DNA from 4 places in the Rhizobium sp. SVR5-9E genome. Region 2 is predicted to be linked to each of the others. Evidence: predicted binding sites of a transcription regulator. Region 2 holds the regulator's gene; each other region holds the start of a gene.

Region 1 (4,300 bases), on a different contig from region 2:
AGGGCGGTCTCGAAGAGCTTGGCGACGTGCACAACCGCCGCGGGACGCGCGTGCGGTTCCACCCCGATCCGCAGATCTTCGGCGAGCACGCGAAGTTCGAGGCGGCGCGTGTCTTCCGTATGGCGCGCTCCAAGGCCTATCTCTTCGGGGGCGTGGAGATCCGCTGGAGCTGCGATGAAGGCGTGCTTCCGCAGGGTTCCGAAATTCCGGACAAGGCCGTCTTCCACTTCCCCGGCGGGCTGAAGGACTACCTGCAGGCGACGATGGGCAAGGAATTTACCGTCACCCGCGAAATCTTCGCCGGCAAGAGCGAAAAGGCGAGCGGCCACGGTTCGCTCGAATGGGCGATCACCTGGTATGGTGGCGACCAGCAGATCCACTCCTATTGCAACACCATTCCGACGCCCGAGGGCGGCACGCATGAGGCGGGTCTGCGCATCGCTCTGACCAAGGGGCTGAAAGCATACGCCGATCTGACGCAGAACAAACGCGCAGCGCAGATCACCACCGACGACGTGATGATTTCGGCGGTCGGCATGTTGTCGGTGTTCATCCGCGAACCGGAATTCGTCGGCCAGACCAAGGACAGGCTGGCGACCGTCGAGGCACAGCGCATAGTCGAAAACGCGCTTCGCGATCCCTTCGACCATTATCTGGCGGACAATCCCAACGAGGCTGCAAAGCTGCTCGACTGGGTGATCGAACGCGCCGAGGAGCGTCTCCGCCGCCGCAAGGAAAAGGAAGTCACCCGCAAGACCGCCGTGCGCAAACTGCGCCTTCCGGGCAAACTGGCCGATTGCGCGCAGAACACGGCCCAGGGCGCCGAACTCTTCATCGTCGAAGGTGACTCGGCAGGTGGCTCCGCCAAGCAGGCGCGCAACCGCGCCAATCAGGCAATCCTGCCGTTGCGCGGCAAGATCCTGAACGTTGCGAGCGCCGGCCGCGAAAAGTTAGGCGCCAACCAGCAGCTTGCGGATCTCGTTCAGGCGCTCGGCTGCGGCACTCGCTCCAAGTATCGCGATGAGGACCTGCGCTACGAGCGCATCATCGTGATGACCGATGCCGACGTAGACGGGGCCCACATCGCGTCATTGCTGATCACTTTCTTCTATCAGGAGATGCCGGAACTGATCCGCGGCGGTCACCTCTTCCTCGCTGTACCGCCGCTCTACAAGATCACCCAAGGCGCCAAATCAGCCTACGCACGCGACGACGCCCATCGGCAGGAACTGATGGAAACGCAATTCAAGGGCAAGGGAAAGATCGAAATCAGCCGGTTCAAGGGCCTTGGTGAAATGCTACCCGCGCAGCTCAAGGAAACCACGATGGACCCGAGCAAGCGAACGCTGCTGCGGGTGCTGATCGACGAGGTCGATTTCGAGGGAACCCGTGCCGCCGTGGACGACCTTATGGGCACGAAGCCTGACGCGCGCTTCCGCTTCATTCAGGACCGTGCCGCCTTTGCCGAAAACCTCGATATCTGAGCTTCGCTATTTCACGAAATTGACGAAGAATCGTAACAACTCCGTCAAACAACCGGTGCATGACAAGCGACGCGACTGGCGGGGCCGATCCTTTAAAGGGGATCCCGTCGGCCTGTTCTGCTCATCAACCTCCTCGCCAGCCGGATGTTCGCCATGACCAAGCGTTTTCTCGCGACTATCGCTGTTGCTCTCCTGTCCAGCGCCGCCAGCCTCCACGCCACCACGATCGGCGCAACCTTCGAGACGCCTTGCCCGTTCGGCGATTGCGCGGCCGGGATCTCCTTTTCTTATCTCGGTGAATTCGTCATCCCGACCGGTCACATGGAAAACGGCGTCGAATTCGGCGGCATTTCCGGTCTCGACTTCGACCCGGCGACCGGCCATTACATCGCCATCAGCGACGACCGCTCCGAAAAAGGCCCAGCTCGCTTCTATGAGCTCGACGTCGATGTTGACGGCTCCGGCCTCAAGGGCGTTTCCGTCGTCAAGCAGGTGACGCTGCAGGACAAGAACGGTGAACCCTTCGCCGCCCGCACCGTTGACCCGGAATCGATCCGCCTCGGCCGGGACGGCGTCTATTGGGGTAGCGAAGGCGACGGCAAGGCGCTGATCGCCCCCTTCGTCCGCGTCGCCTCGCCGGACGGTGCTTTTGTGCGCGAATTCAAGCTGCCGGAAGGCTTCGCGCCGACGGCCGACAAATCGACCGGCATCCGCGACAATCTCGCCTTCGAGGATCTTGCGGTCGCACCCGACGGTGATGTGTTCGTCGGCGTCGAAGCTGCGCTCTACCAGGACGGTCCGGCGGCCTCGCTCGTCAACGGCAGCCTGTCGCGCATTATCCGCTATGACGGGGCGACTGGCGAACCGAAGGCGCAGTATGTCTATCCAATCTCGCCGATCCCGCAGGCTGCCACAAAGCCCATTGGCGGCAACGACAACGGCATGGCGGAGATCGTCGCACTCGACGACCACCGCCTGCTCGCCGTCGAGCGCAGCTACGCCCAAGGCTTCGGCAACAACGTTAAGATCTTCATGCTGGACCTCGACGGCGCCACCGACGTCTCGGCCATCGCTTCTCTCGCCAGGACCGATCAGCGCATCGTTCCCGTCCGCAAGAGCCAGGTGCTCGATCTGCGCGCCGCCGGCCTGGTGCCGGATAACATCGAGTCGATGGCGATAGGCAGGGCGAAGGACGGCAGCGACGTCCTGATCCTCGGTTCCGACAACAATTTCTCGACCGGGCAAAAGACGCAGTTCTACGCCTTCAAACTATTGCACCGTCCGCAATCGTAACGGAGAGATGGCGCCGCTAGCCGAGGCGAACGTCTATCTTCGTCTTGACGGAATTAGCGAGGAAGCAGAGTTCGTGGGCTTCGTGATGGAGCTTCTCCTCGGTTTCACGGCTCGGCGCCTCGCCTGAATAGACAACGCTCGGCTTCAGCTCGACGTGGCTGACAAGCATTTTTCCGTCGACCTTCTCCATGATGCCCGTCGCGTTATCGACATAGCTGTCGATAGCAATGCCCTTCTTCGATGCAAGCCAAAGGTAGAAGAGCATGTGGCAGCTGGAGAGCGCCGCTACATAGGCTTCCTCGGGATCGACATTCTCGGCGACCGAGTACGGAAGCGGCACGTTGTGCGGAGATGCCGAGGCAGGTACCGAAAGGCCTCCGTCGAAATTCCATGTATGGCCGCGGCTGTATTTGCCGTCCGTAAAGCTGCCCTCACCGCGCTGCCATGAAACTTCCGCTGAAAATAACGTCATAGTCCCCAACCATAGCTTTCGATGCCGTTGATCCAACCTGTACTATTTTCGCCGGTCATCAAGACTCTGAAAGAAAACTTCGTCACATTTCGTACAGAGGATTGAGATATGCGGCACCCTGAAGCTGCGGGCTGCGTCAGTGATCGCAAAAGCTCCGACTTAAATGATCGATATGCTTGCGTCCGGGCGCCGTAGAGCGCATATCCATGAGAACAAGAAGGAAATAAAAACGACGTGAGCCTTTCGAACAACAAGAGACTGCCAGGCGAAACGCGGTGGCTTGGCCCGTCTGCGCCCACGCGCACGCCGCTGATCCCGTCGATTTCGGCCGCTCGCTGGCTTTTGATCCTCATCGTTGCTGCGGGCGTCTATTTCTTCCATGGCTTTGTTATTCCAGTTCTGGCAGCACTCGTCATCGGCTTTGCGAGTTGGCCGCTTTATCGCAAGCTTCTCGGCCGCGTCGGCGGCAACACAACGATCGCCGCCACGATCGCGATCCTTCTGATCATCACCTTTCTGGTCATCCCGATCGGGCTTGCGGTTACCTACACCACAGGCGAAGTGCGTGAATGGTTTGCCTGGGTCGTTCAGACCAACCGGCAGGGCGCGTCTACGCCGCAATGGATCCTTGCGCTGCCGTTTGCAGGGCCTTACCTCGATGAACTCTGGACGAAATACGTTGGTAGCCCCGGGTCGCTCGGCGAACTCGTTCAGGTCATCAGCGGTGCCCATCTCGGCAATATCTATCGTGCGGTTCTCGCCGCCGGCGGTGCGTCGTTCCATCTGCTCCTGACGCTGCTTTTCATGCTGATCGCGCTCTTCTTTGTCTATCGCGACGGATCGTCCTTCTCGCGGCAGATCGACATGCTCGGCGAGCGCATCCTGCCCAATCGCTGGGAGCGCTTTTCGCGGGTCGTTCCGGCAACGATCAGCTCAACCGTCATGGGCATGACGGTGATTGCAATCGGGGAAGGCATCGTGCTCGGGGTCGCCTACTGGATCGCAGGCGTACCCTCGCCGGTCACGCTTGGCGTTATAACGGGCCTTATGG
Region 2 (4,300 bases):
AGGACGTTCCCCATGGCATCGACACATATTTTTTCTGCGTACGACGACGATCTCAAATTCCTGTCCCGCCGCATCTCGGAGATGGGCGGACTTGCCGAACAGATGGTATCGGACGCTGTCCGAGCGCTGGTGAATAGCGATACCGCCTTGGCGCAGAAGGTCATCTCGGACGACGTGATCCTCGACCATGCCGAGCGCGAGATCGGCGAAAAGGCGGTGGTCACGATTGCACGCCGGCAGCCGATGGCTTCCGACCTTCGCGAAATCATGGGCTCGATTCGCATCGCGGCTGATCTCGAGCGCGTCGGCGATCTCGGCAAGAACACTGCCAAGCGTGTCATCGCCGTTCAGAGCGCCGGCGTTCCGCGAAAGCTCGCGCGCGGCCTGGAGCACCTTTCCGAACTGGCGCTCGTCCAGCTCAAGGAAGTGCTCGACGTCTACACGAGCCGAGCGGCCGACAAGGCCAAGTCGATCCGCGAGCGCGATGAAGAAATCGATGCGATGTACACTTCGCTGTTTCGCGAGCTTTTGACATACATGATGGAGGATCCGCGCAACATCACCAGTTGCACGCATCTTCTCTTCTGCGCGAAGAATATCGAACGCATCGGTGACCACGCCACCAATATTGCCGAAACCATTTATTACATGGCGACCGGTGCCCAGCCGGAAGGCGAGCGTCCGAAGGACGATACCGCCAACACCGTCGGCGCGGTAACGGAATAACCTCCGAATCCGGCCCCCAGGAGACAGTAATCGAATGATCCCGAGAGTTGCAGTCGTTGAAGACGAAGAGGCACTCAGCGTGCTCCTTCGCTATAATCTTGAAGCCGAAGGTTTTGAAGTTGATACCATCCTGCGTGGTGACGAGGCCGAGATACGCCTTCAGGAACGGACGCCGGACATTCTGATCCTGGATTGGATGCTGCCGGGCGTGTCCGGCATAGAGCTCTGCCGCCGCCTTCGGATGCGGCCGGAGACCGAGCGTCTGCCGATCATCATGCTGACAGCCCGCGGCGAGGAGAGCGAGCGCGTGCGCGGTCTTTCGACCGGAGCTGACGACTATGTCGTCAAGCCGTTCTCGACACCTGAACTCGTTGCCCGCGTCAAGGCGATGCTGCGCCGCGCCAAGCCCGAGGTCCTCTCCACGGTCCTGAAATGCGGTGACATAGAGCTCGACCGCGAGACCCATCGTGTTCATCGCAAGAGCCGCGAAGTCCGGCTCGGCCCGACCGAATTCCGCCTGTTGGAGTTCCTGATGTCGTCGCCCGGCCGCGTTTTCTCGCGCTCCCAGCTTCTGGACGGCGTCTGGGGCCACGACATCTACGTCGACGAGCGCACGGTCGATGTCCATGTCGGTCGCCTGCGCAAGGCGCTGAACTTCTCCAACATGCAGGATGTCATCCGCACGGTCCGCGGCGCTGGATATTCGATGGAAGCCTGATTGCCGCTCCCATGAGGAAATAAAAAACGGGCCGCGAGGCCCGTTATTTTTTGTCTCTTATCCGGCTTAGTTTGCGCGGGCGGCTGCCCGGCGGCGCTCGTTGACCGGCTGATAAGCCAGGCGTTGATGGTAGCTGCAATAGGGAGAAGAGTCGTTGCTTTCGCAGCCGCAGAAATGGAAATCATCCTTCAGCGGATCGCCGACCGGCCACTTGCAGGTGCGTTCAGTAAGCTCGGTCAGGCCAAGACGGCGGGAAATCGGTACGACCACGTTCGCGGCCGGACGATATTCCATTTCCGCCATCAGGTCGACTTCGATCTCTTCCTTGAGCATCGTCGCGCCCAACTGGCGCGTGACCGTGCGGGTTGCAATCCGCGAGGCATAGTTCGGCGCGCGGGGAGCCGAGGTATTGCGCTTCGGCGCGCGCACCGTCGTCGCAGTGCCGCCGGCTTTGGCGCGGCCGGGAAGGCTAAGCCTGTGGACCTTGCCGATGACTGCGTTTCTGCTCACGCCGCCGAGCTGTGCGGCGATCTGGCTCGCGCTCAGCCCTTCGGACCAAAGCTTCTTGAGTTTTTCGACACGCTCGTCTGTCCAGTTCATGCCCTGTCTCCGATTAGCGTTGTGAAGGCAGAATCCCTCACCATTGCCTCGGATGTGTCCGAAGCAGGAAACGCTTGACTAATTTTGGTGACTAGTTCCGCCGCATGCAGTCTAGTAATTGAGTTTTAACCTAGTGTGAGGCTGACTCCGTGACAAGAGTCGCGGGAATCCGGATGAATCGAATTTCAAGTTTTCCCCAACTTGCTGGCCGTGCGAGTCATTTCTGCAACATTAGCTGTTAATAAAATAAGTTCCTTTGGCTTTATGTTGCAGCACGCGGTAAACTCGCAGTTTGTTGACATTGCAGTGCGAAAAGTAAATAGTGTCACTCGCCGCCGAAAGGCGGCATTTTTAATTTTTTGGACCCGGTTTTTAGCCGGAGTCCGGTTGCCCCAACCTCGACAGGAGACCGCGCCATGGCTGAAGCCGCGCCGCTATATGACACCTATTCTCGTGCCCCTCTGCGGTTCGAGCGAGGTGAGGGCGTCTGGCTGATAACCGAAAGCGGCGAACGTTATCTGGACTTTGGGGCAGGCGTTGCCGTGACGTCGGTCGGCCACAGCAATCCGCACGTCGTCCAGGCTTTGAAGGCGCAGGCCGACAAGGTCTGGCACCTATCGAACATCTATGAAATTCCCGGGCAGGAAGCGCTTGCAAAGCGGCTGACGGACGTCACTTTCGCCGATAAGGTGTTCTTCACCAATTCAGGGGCAGAGGCGCTCGAATGCGCGATCAAAACGGCGCGCCGATATCAGTATTCCAAGGGCCATCCCGAGCGCTTCCATATCATTACCTTTGAAGGTGCCTTCCATGGCCGCACGCTGGCGACGATCGCTGCTGGCGGCCAGGAGAAGTATCTGGAGGGTTTTGGCCCGAAGTCGCCGGGCTTCGACCAGGTTCCCTTTGGCGATATCGAGGCAGTCCGAGCCGCCATCACGGACGCGACCGCCGGCATCCTCATCGAGCCGGTACAGGGCGAAGGCGGCATCCGCCCGGCGACCAACGAGTTCATGAGGGCGCTGCGCCAGATTTGCGACGAGAAGGGCCTGCTGCTGATCCTGGACGAGGTTCAGACCGGTGTCGGCCGTACGGGCAAGCTGTTTGCCTACGAATGGTCCGGCGTCACACCGGACATCATGGCGGTCGCAAAGGGTATCGGCGGCGGCTTCCCGCTTGGCGCCTGCCTTGCGACGGCGGAGGCAGCCTCCGGCATGAAGGTCGGCACCCACGGCTCCACCTACGGCGGCAATCCGCTTGCGATGGCGGTCGGCAGCGCAGTGCTCGACGTCATTCTTGCCGAGGGCTTCCTTGAGCACGTGCGTGAGGTGGCGCTCGTCTTCCGCCAGGGCCTTGCCTCGCTCAAGGATCGCTATCCGGACGTGATTGAGGATGTGCGCGGCGAGGGCCTGTTGCTTGGGGTCAAGGCAGCGGTTCCATCATCCGAACTGCTGCAGGCTATTCGCGCCGCTCGTCTGCTTGGGGTTCCGGCGGGCGACAACGTTATCCGCCTGCTTCCGCCACTCGTCGTCACGGCGGAGGAGGCTCGCGAAGGGCTTTCTCGCCTCGAGCGTGCTGCAGAAAGCATTCGCGCGCAGAAGACCAAGAAGACGGCTTGAATGGACGGACGCTCCTTGCGGAGCAGACAGGTAAGAACGAAATGGCTTCCCCCAAACACTTTCTCGATCTCTCGGCGGTAACCGCATCTGATCTCAGGGTCATCATGAACGACGCGATCGCGCGTAAGCAGGCTTTCAAGGCCGGAAAGGGCGACAGGCCGCTTGCCGGCAAGATGCTGGCGATGATCTTCGAAAAGCCTTCCACCCGCACCCGCGTATCCTTTGATGTCGGCATGCGCCAGCTCGGCGGCGAGACGCTTTTCCTCTCCGGCACCGAAATGCAGCTCGGCCGCGCCGAGACGATCGGCGATACGGCCAAAGTGCTTTCGCGTTATGTCGACGCGATCATGATCCGCACGACGGAGCACAGCCGCATGCTGGAGCTTGCCGAACATGCGACGGTCCCCGTCATCAATGCGCTGACGGACGATACCCATCCCTGCCAGGTCATGGCCGATGTCATGACATTCGAGGAGCATCGCGGCCCCATCAAGGGCAAGACGGTTGCCTGGACCGGCGACGGCAACAATGTCCTGCATTCCTTGGTCGAAGGTGCCGCCCGCTTCGGCTACCGGATGAACATGGCCGTGCCTCTTGGTTCCGAGCCAAAGGATCACTATCTAAACTGGGCCCGCAACGA
Region 3 (4,300 bases), on a different contig from region 2:
GGAGCTTTGGGGCTGAAGGTAATAGGCCGTGAAGACGAGGGCCATGCCCAAGGCTGCGGCCAGCGCCATGACATAGTAGCTCGCGAGGCCGAGCCAGCTGTAGATATAGCCCGAGGCAAGCGTCATCAGTCCCATCAACATACCGTTGTAGAAGAAGTAGGCGCCTTGGGCGGATGATTCCTGCGTTGCCTGAACCGTGGCGACGATCCGGCGCTGTACACCGGTATGCACAAAGGCATACGTGCAGGAGTGGAAGCACTGCAGGAAGAAGAAGCCGGCAAAGCCCCAATGCATCGGAAACAGGATCCAGCGGCAGATGCACACGGCACAGCCGATCCGGATGAGCGTCCAGGCGCTGAAGCGGCGGTTGAGGTGCTTTGAAACGAAGAAGACCATAACCTCGGAGGCGACGCCGGCGCTCCAGAGAATGCCGACCTCGGTTCCCGAAAAACCAAGCTGGTGCCAGTAGATCGAGGCAAACGCGTAGAGCACCGCATGGCTCGACTGCTGTATCGCGACGCCCCAAAGCAGCACCAGAAGATGCGGCTGCCGGAGCGAACTGCCAGTCGCCGCCGGTATGTCGACTGGCGTGCCGCGCCGTCGCGTCGGCCCGATGCGCGGACAGTAGATCGCCATCAGCATCGTCGCGACGAAGCCGAAGATCATGACCGGCAGCACCATGGAGCCGCCCCAATGGCCGATCATTTCGCCGCCGATCAGCGTCGATGCGATGAAGGCGATCGAACCCCAGACCCGCATCGAGCCATAGTCGAGCCCCCACCGGCGCACGCCGGAAATGACGATCGACTCCACGACCGGCACATAGGGCGCGAAGGTCGCTCCCTGCATCGTGAAGACGATCAGCACCGGCCAGAACGTTGTCGTCCAGTAGAGCGCCACCGCCGTCAGCAACGACAGTCCGCCGGACCAGAGCAACACGTCGGCACGCTCCTTCATGCGGTCGGCATACATGGCAACGATCGGCGCCACGAGAACGCGCACGACCATCGGCACCGCCAGAACGACACCAATTTCATGATCCGTGAATTTGTGGACCGCGAGCCAGACGGGAAAGAAGGGAAGAACGACGCCGTTGACAATCAGGGGGGCGCAGTAAGACAGGGCGCTGAGCAGCCGAAAGCGCGGCGGCGGCCCCTTACCTGTCGGGGCGTTTTGGGCGGGAATCATTGGTTGACCTGTAGGAAACTGTGCGTCACCTAGCACATCAACCTAAGCGCGACTATGGCGAGAAATCGCCTCTCTGAAACGTTTTAGAAAATAAGTAGGGCTGTCGCCGGAAGGCAACGGCTAGATGCCTTCCCAATAAAAAATCAGGCAGCCTGCGGCTCAAGCTTGCTGTCGCGATGCTCGATTGCCAAAGGAATGGCTTGGGCGTCCGTAATGGCCTGGGAGTCCATAATCGAGCGCCAGGTAATGAGTTCGAACGTGCCGTCCTCATGCTCGGCGATCGCCGTGCAGCTCTCCACCCAGTCGCCGGTGTTGATGTAGCGCACGCCGTCCAAATCCTCGATTACGGCATGATGGATATGGCCGCAGATGACGCCGTCAGCACCGCTCTTGCGCGCTTCCTCGGCGACCACGCGCTGAAACTCTCCGATGAAGTTCACGGCATGCTTTACCTGCAGCTTCGCCCAGGCGGAGAATGACCAATAGGGCATGCCCATCCGGCGCCGGATGGCGGCCAGCACGATATTGATGCGGATCGCCATGTCATAGGCCCAATCGCCGAGATAGGCGAGCAGCCGCGCGTTGCGCACGACGACGTCGAATTCGTCTCCGTGAAGGATGAGATATTTCTTGCCGTCGGCTCCATCGTGCATCATGCGCTCAGCCACTTCGATGCCGCCGAAATGCATGCCCGGGAAGTCACGCAGGAATTCGTCGTGATTGCCTGGAATATAGACGACTCGCGTGCCCTTGCGCGCCTTGCGCAGCAGCTTCTGCACCACGTCGTTGCAGACCTGCGGCCAGTACCAGCTCCGCTTCAGCCGCCAGCCGTCGACGATGTCGCCGATGAGAAATATCGTATCGGCTTCGTGATACCGAAGGAAATCGATGAGGAAGTCTGCCTTCGCCGCCTTGGAGCCGAGATGCACATCGGAAATGAAGAGAGTACGGAAGTGTCGGGTATCCATATTGTCTTTCACAGGCGTCCTGCCCGCCCCCATCGTTCATCTGGTCTTCCAAAATCAGACTCGTGTTTCAGGAAGATGACAGGAAGGCACATTGTCGCGCCTGCGCGATTTCCACGTCGATGCCGAAATTCTGACTGGCCCGCTCAGCCGATTGTTGTATGGAGGAGTCTCGGAAAAGTGTAAGTGCGGTAGTGGAGACGGCAATGGATCATCAGGAAAAATCCAAGACGGACAAAAATGAAACGGGCGGAAACCTCGACGAACAGGCGCTTTTCTTCCACCGTTATCCCCGTCCCGGCAAACTCGAAATTCAGGCGACCAAGCCGCTCGGCAATCAGCGCGACCTCGCGCTTGCCTATTCCCCGGGCGTCGCAGCACCCTGCCTTGCGATCCGCGACAATCCGGAAACCGCCGCCGATTACACCTCGCGCGCCAATCTGGTTGCCGTTATCTCTAACGGCACCGCCGTTCTCGGCCTCGGGAATATCGGCCCGCTCGCTTCTAAGCCGGTGATGGAAGGCAAGGCGGTTCTCTTCAAGAAGTTTGCCGGCATCGACGTGTTCGACATCGAAATCGACGCGTCCACCGTCGACCAGATGGTTTCCACCGTATCCTCGCTCGAACCGACCTTCGGCGGCATCAACCTCGAGGACATCAAGGCGCCGGAATGCTTCGAGGTCGAGCGCCAGCTTCGCGAGAAGATGAATATTCCCGTCTTCCATGACGACCAGCACGGCACCGCGATCATCGTTGCGGCCGCGGTCCTGAACGGTCTGGAACTGGCCGGCAAGAAGATCGGGGATGTCAAGATCGTCACCTCGGGCGCGGGTGCCGCGGCGCTCGCCTGCCTCAATCTTCTCGTCGAGCTCGGTGCCAAGAAGAAGAACATCTGGGTCCACGACATCGAGGGACTGGTCTATGACGGCCGCAACGTGCTGATGGACGAGTGGAAGGAGGTCTATGCCCAAAAGACCGACAAGCGCGTGCTCGCCGACAGCATCGGCGGCGCCGACGTCTTCCTTGGCCTTTCTGCAGCCGGCGTCTTGAAACCGGAACTGCTCGCGCAGATGGCCGAGAAGCCACTCATCATGGCGCTCGCCAACCCGACGCCCGAGATCATGCCGGAGCTTGCGCGTGCGGCCCGCCCCGACGCGATGATCTGCACCGGCCGGTCCGACTTCCCGAACCAGGTGAACAACGTCCTCTGCTTCCCCTACATCTTCCGCGGCGCGCTCGATTGTGGCGCCACGGCCATCAACGAACAGATGAAGATGGCCGCCGTCAAGGCGATTGCCGGGCTTGCCCGCGAGGAAGTATCGGACGTCGCCGCCCGCGCCTATTCCGGCGAGACGCCGGTCTTCGGTCCTGATTACCTCATCCCCTCGCCCTTCGATCCGCGTCTCATCCTGCGCATCGCTCCGGCTGTCGCCAAGGCGGCCGCCGAGACCGGCGTTGCATCGCGGCCGATCGCCGATTTCGACGCCTATCTCGATCAGCTGAACCGCTTCGTCTGGCGCTCGGGCTTCGTCATGAAGCCGATCTTCACGAGCGCCAAGACTGCCGACAAGAAGCGCGTCATTTTCGCGGAAGGCGAAGACGAGCGCGTCCTGCGTGCGGCCCAGGTACTGCTGGAAGAAAAGATCGGCGAGCCGATCCTGATCGGCCGTCCATCGGTTATCGAGGCGCGCCTGAAGCGCTTCGGCATCCGCATTCGCCCGAATGTCGATTTCGCCGTGGTAAACCCCGAAGACGACCCCCGTTACCGCGACTACGTCGACGACTACTTCGCCCTCGTCGGTCGTGCGGGCATCAATCCGGAGGCCGCCCGCACCATCGTGCGCACCAACACCACCGTCATCGGCGCCTTGTCGGTGAAGCGCGGCGAGGCCGATGCCCTCATCTGCGGCGTCGAAGGCCGGTTCGACCGCCACCTCAAGGACGTAGGCCAGATCATCGGCAGGCGGCCGGGCGTCTGCACCTTTGCCGGCCTCAGCCTGCTGATCACCCAGAAAGGACCGGTTTTCTTCGCCGATACTTTCGTGAAATACAATCCGACGCATGATGAGATCGCCGAGATCGCCCTTCTCGCGGCCGAGGAAGTTCGCCGCTTCGGCATAACGCCGAAGGCCGCGCTGATCTGTCAT
Region 4 (4,300 bases), on a different contig from region 2:
CCGTGAAGGGCGATCTTGCCTTCTTTCTCGAGCGCCTTGACCTCCGGGAAGGTACGCAGATTAGTGATGGAGTTGCGGATCGAAACGCGTTCGAGAGCCGTCTGGCGCTCGGTCTGGGTCATGATGTCGTTGCTGCCGATCTGCTCGGCGGCGTCCTTCACCAGGGACATCCAGCGGCCGATGAAATCGCCGGGAGAAAGAGGTTCGGCGTTCGGGTCGAGCGCTGCGCGAATGCCGCCGCAACGGCCATGACCCATCACCACGATATCCGTCACCTTCAGCGCCTGGACGGCAAATTCCAGCGCCGCCGAGGTAGCATGGAAATGACCGTCCGGCTCATAGGGCGGAACGAGATTGGCAACGTTGCGGATGACGAAAAGCTCGCCTGGGCCGGCATCGAAGATGAGCTCCGGCGCGGCGCGGGAATCGCAACAGGCAATGACCAGGGTGGTCGGGTTCTGGCCGTTTTCAGCCAGCGTCCTGTAGCGGTCGCGAGCGTCGGCATACCGCCCGTTCATGAAGTTGCGGTAACCGTCCAGAAGAGGGGTTGGAAAACGCTGCATGACTTCCGATTAGCGCGCGAACGCCGGAAGATCAACTACCGCAGGCGCGAAATGCGCAGCTACCGCCTGCGGCTAATTCCTCCGCCGCTGCGCGGGATGCATGAGGTGGCGCATCTGCACCATGGCCATCGGCGTCGAAAGGCTTGAAGAATCGCTTGCCAGCGTGAGCTCGTCGCTGCCGCGTTTGACCGCGCGCGCCAGCACTTCGTAAACACTGGCCGTCGCAAGCTGCAGCGCTTTTTCGTCATCCATTCCGGAAAGAAGCCGCGAGAGAAAGACCGCCGCCAGAAGATCGCCCAACCCATTCGGCGGATTGTCGATGACGCGATGTTCGGCAAGCAGCGCGTGGCGGCCGGAGAGATAGAGATTTCCCGTCCCTCCCGCCATCATCGGGACAGCGGAGGTGACAAGCATGCGTGAGGGACCGAGCGAGAGGGCCGCCTCCATGACCGCCGTGTTGTCCTCCAGTGGCGCACCTGCCATCCAGGCAAGTTCATAACGGTTGGGTGTCGCCAGCGAAGCAAGCGGAATGAGGTGGTCGCGGATCGCTGCCGCCGTCGCTTCCGGCACATAGAGACCGCCGAGATCGCCCATGACCGGATCGCAGACATAGAACAGGTCCGGATTTGTTGCGCGCAAGGCGCTGACGAGACGGGCAACGGAACGAGCCTGCGCAGCATTGCCGAAATAGCCCGACAGCACTGCTTTTACCTCTCCGATCCATGGCGCACGAATGAGATCGTCGATGGCTGCATCGAAATCAGCCTCCGCAAAAGTGAGCCGTGTCGAGCGTCCGTGGCCGGGATGCCAGGGCAGAACGATCGTCGGCAGGGCCCAAACCTGATGGCCGAGCGTTTCGAGGGCAAAGACGGCCGCACGATTGCCGACTGAACCGCGAACGACATGGCTGGAGATGACGATCACCGTTCCTGCTTGGCTGATATCCGACATGATTGATTTTAGACCCTGAATTCGACGCGCTGTTGATGATCCTTTTGCCGCGCGGCTGTCAACCATTCTTCATCGATGCATGAAATTCTCGCCGAATTGGCAGGCTTCGGAATCGACTGATCCGGAATTTGGAGAATCTTCCAGAATTTTATCCAAAGCGGGTCAAAAACGCACGAAAGCTGCTGTCGCGAGGCCTCTTTTAGAGATTTTTTCGACAAATCTTCTGCTAACTTGCAGGAAATCACGCAAACTGGGGAACTCTCAAAATGGCTGTCAGAAACAATCCTCGACGGGAAAAGCCGATCGAAAGCGCGCGGAAGATCGCTGCGGCGACGGGCGAGCAGCATCTCGATCCGGAGATTCTTTTCGGCCGGGCAAGCGGAGATGACCTCGATTGCTATACGCCTGAGATGCTGGCGCTTTCCGCCATTCATTCCGCAAAGGAGCTTTCGGCCTGGGATGGCAAGGCGCCTCGCGTCAGTATTGACACGCTCCCCGATGTTGAGCCCGCCGGCGTGGCCGTCTCGGTCCTGACGATCACCGATCGCAACATGCCGTTCCTTTACGAATCGGTCATGGGTGAGGTTACGAGCACTTACCGCGATCTCTATATGGCCGTGCATCCGATCCTGGTGATCGAGCCTGGCAAGGCGCCGGTGCTTTATTCCGCCGAGGAACCAAGCGATCCTGAACAACGTGTCAGCCATATTCAGCTTCACATCTCGCCCCTGACTGCCGAGCAATCCGCCGATCTCCGGCAGCGCGTACTCGGTGTGCTGGAGCAGGTTCATCAGGCCGTTTCCGACTGGAAGCCTATGCTTTCCAAGCTCGACACGGTCATTGCCGAACTCAGCAGCTACAATGCCAGCCGCAAGAAGGCCGATCGCGACGAGGCACTGGCTTTCCTGACTTGGCTACGCGACGAAAACTTTACCTTCCTCGGCATGCGCGAGTATGTCTATTCCGGCAAGGGCAGCGAGGCGAAGGTCGAGCGGGGCAAGGGCACAGGGCTCGGAATCCTTTCCAATCCGGACGTTTTGGTCCTGCGTACCGGCAAGGACGCCGTAACGACAACACCGGAGATCCTGGCCTTTCTCGACGGCCCGGACTTTTTGATCGTCACAAAGGCGAACGTGAAATCCGTCGTCCACCGCCGCGCTTATATGGACTATGTCGGCGTCAAGCGCTTCGACAAGGACGGAAACGTCACGGGTGAACTGCGCATCGTCGGCCTATTCACCTCCACGGCCTACACCGCATTCGCATCGGAAATTCCGCTCATCCGATCCAAGATCGCCAAGGTGAAAGACCATTTCGGCTTTGATCCGATGAGCCATTCCGGCCGGATGCTCGACAACACGTTGGAATCTTATCCACGTGACGATCTTTTCCAGATCGATACGACATTGCTTGCGAAATTCGCCGAGCAAATCAACGAACTTGCAGACCGGCCGCGCGTCCGAGTTCTGCCGCGCATTGACCATTTCGACCGGTTTGTTTCAGTCATCGTCTATGTGCCCCGCGAAGAATACGATTCCATCGTTCGGGAAAAGATCGGCAACTACCTGAAGACGGTATATGACGGTCGGGTCTCTGCCTACTATCCGGCCTTTCCGGAAGGCCGCGTTGCCAGGGTGCACTTCATCATCGGCCGGTCCGGCGGAAAAACACCGCGCGTCCCGCAAGCAAGGCTCGAAGAGGCAATCCGCGCCATCACCGCCCGCTGGGACGATCGCTTTGAGGCGCTGGCCGGACCGAAGGCGCCAAGGATCGGCGTCAGCAACGCTTTCCAGGATTCCTTCACGCCGGAAGAAACGGTTGCCGATCTGCCGGATATTACTGCCTCCGCTTCCGGCGCGCCGATCCGCATTGAGTTCTACTACCGCAACGACCTGGAGCGCGGCAGAATCTTCTCGCTCAAGATTTTCCATCCCGTCGAGCAGCTTCCGCTCTCGCGCCGCGTGCCGCTGCTTGAAAATCTTGGGTTCAATGTGCTTAGCGAGAGGACATTCGACATCGAGGTTCCGGCGGCCGACGGGTCAGCCAACATCGTTGTGCTGCACGATATGGAGCTCGAGCCCCGCAGCGGCGGCGAGATCGACCTCAACCATTATGGCGCTCGGCTGGAGGAAGCCTTCGTCTCTGCCTTCAGCGGCGCGATCGACAATGACAGTTTCAACCGGCTGATCCTTTCAGCGGGGCTTTCCGCGCGCGAGGCGAACGTCCTGCGGGCTTATGCCCGCTATCTCCGCCAGGCGGGAATTGCCTATTCGCAAGACTACATCGCAACGACCCTCGACAAATATCCCCGGATCGCCGCGTCGATCTTCAGGCTTTTCTACGACTCGCTCGATCCGAAGCTGGGCGAGAAGGCGCGTGTGAAAAAGCTTGCCGAACAGCATCAGTCGATCGAAGCGGCGCTCGCCGACGTGCCGAGCCTCGACGATGACCGCATTCTGCGCCGCTGCATCAATGTCGTCGATGCGACGCTGCGCACCAATTACTTCCAGCGCAATGCCGACGGCTCGCCGAAGGCGATGCTTGCCTTCAAACTCGATCCGAAACTCATCGATGGCCTGCCCGATCCCAAGCCATTCCGGGAAATCTTCGTCTATGGCGTCGAGGTCGAGGGCGTGCACCTTCGTTTTGGCAAGGTGGCTCGCGGCGGCTTGCGCTGGTCGGATCGCGCAGAGGACTATCGCACGGAAGTGCTCGGCCTCGTGAAGGCGCAGCAGGTCAAGAACGCCGTCATCGTGCCGGTTGGCGCCAAGGGCGGTTTCTATCCG

What was found. Region 2 encodes PhoB, which activates phosphate uptake and scavenging genes when phosphate is short. Its sites were predicted from a motif close to TGTCATNNANCTGTCAT; they were not measured.
Region 1: the regulator PhoB is predicted to act here: its motif matches at 1,533-1,549, upstream of ACPYOJ_RS15785 (esterase-like activity of phytase family protein).
Region 3: the regulator PhoB is predicted to act here: its motif matches at 2,221-2,237, upstream of ACPYOJ_RS03055 (UDP-2,3-diacylglucosamine diphosphatase).
Region 4: the regulator PhoB is predicted to act here: its motif matches at 1,571-1,587, upstream of ACPYOJ_RS22460 (NAD-glutamate dehydrogenase).

What each region holds. Positions count from the first base shown of each region.
Region 1 is NZ_JBNDHS010000030.1:40,436-44,735, reverse strand. It holds gene parE (DNA topoisomerase IV subunit B) at 1-1,484, shown strand, start outside; gene ACPYOJ_RS15785 (esterase-like activity of phytase family protein) at 1,638-2,777, shown strand; gene ACPYOJ_RS15780 (OsmC family protein) at 2,794-3,249, opposite strand; gene ACPYOJ_RS15775 (AI-2E family transporter) at 3,484-4,300, shown strand, end outside.
Region 2 is NZ_JBNDHS010000021.1:11,261-15,560, forward strand. It holds gene phoU (phosphate signaling complex protein PhoU) at 13-726, shown strand; gene phoB (phosphate regulon transcriptional regulator PhoB) at 761-1,444, shown strand; gene ACPYOJ_RS12555 (GcrA family cell cycle regulator) at 1,511-2,044, opposite strand; gene ACPYOJ_RS12560 (acetylornithine transaminase) at 2,461-3,660, shown strand; gene argF (ornithine carbamoyltransferase) at 3,702-4,300, shown strand, end outside.
Region 3 is NZ_JBNDHS010000003.1:112,545-116,844, reverse strand. It holds gene ACPYOJ_RS03060 (MFS transporter) at 1-1,188, opposite strand, end outside; gene dgcA (N-acetyl-D-Glu racemase DgcA) at 1-16, shown strand, start outside; gene ACPYOJ_RS03055 (UDP-2,3-diacylglucosamine diphosphatase) at 1,332-2,189, opposite strand; gene ACPYOJ_RS03050 (NADP-dependent malic enzyme) at 2,360-4,300, shown strand, end outside.
Region 4 is NZ_JBNDHS010000056.1:22,211-26,510, reverse strand. It holds gene ACPYOJ_RS22470 (carbonic anhydrase) at 1-563, opposite strand, end outside; gene pdxY (pyridoxal kinase PdxY) at 636-1,514, opposite strand; gene ACPYOJ_RS22460 (NAD-glutamate dehydrogenase) at 1,781-4,300, shown strand, end outside.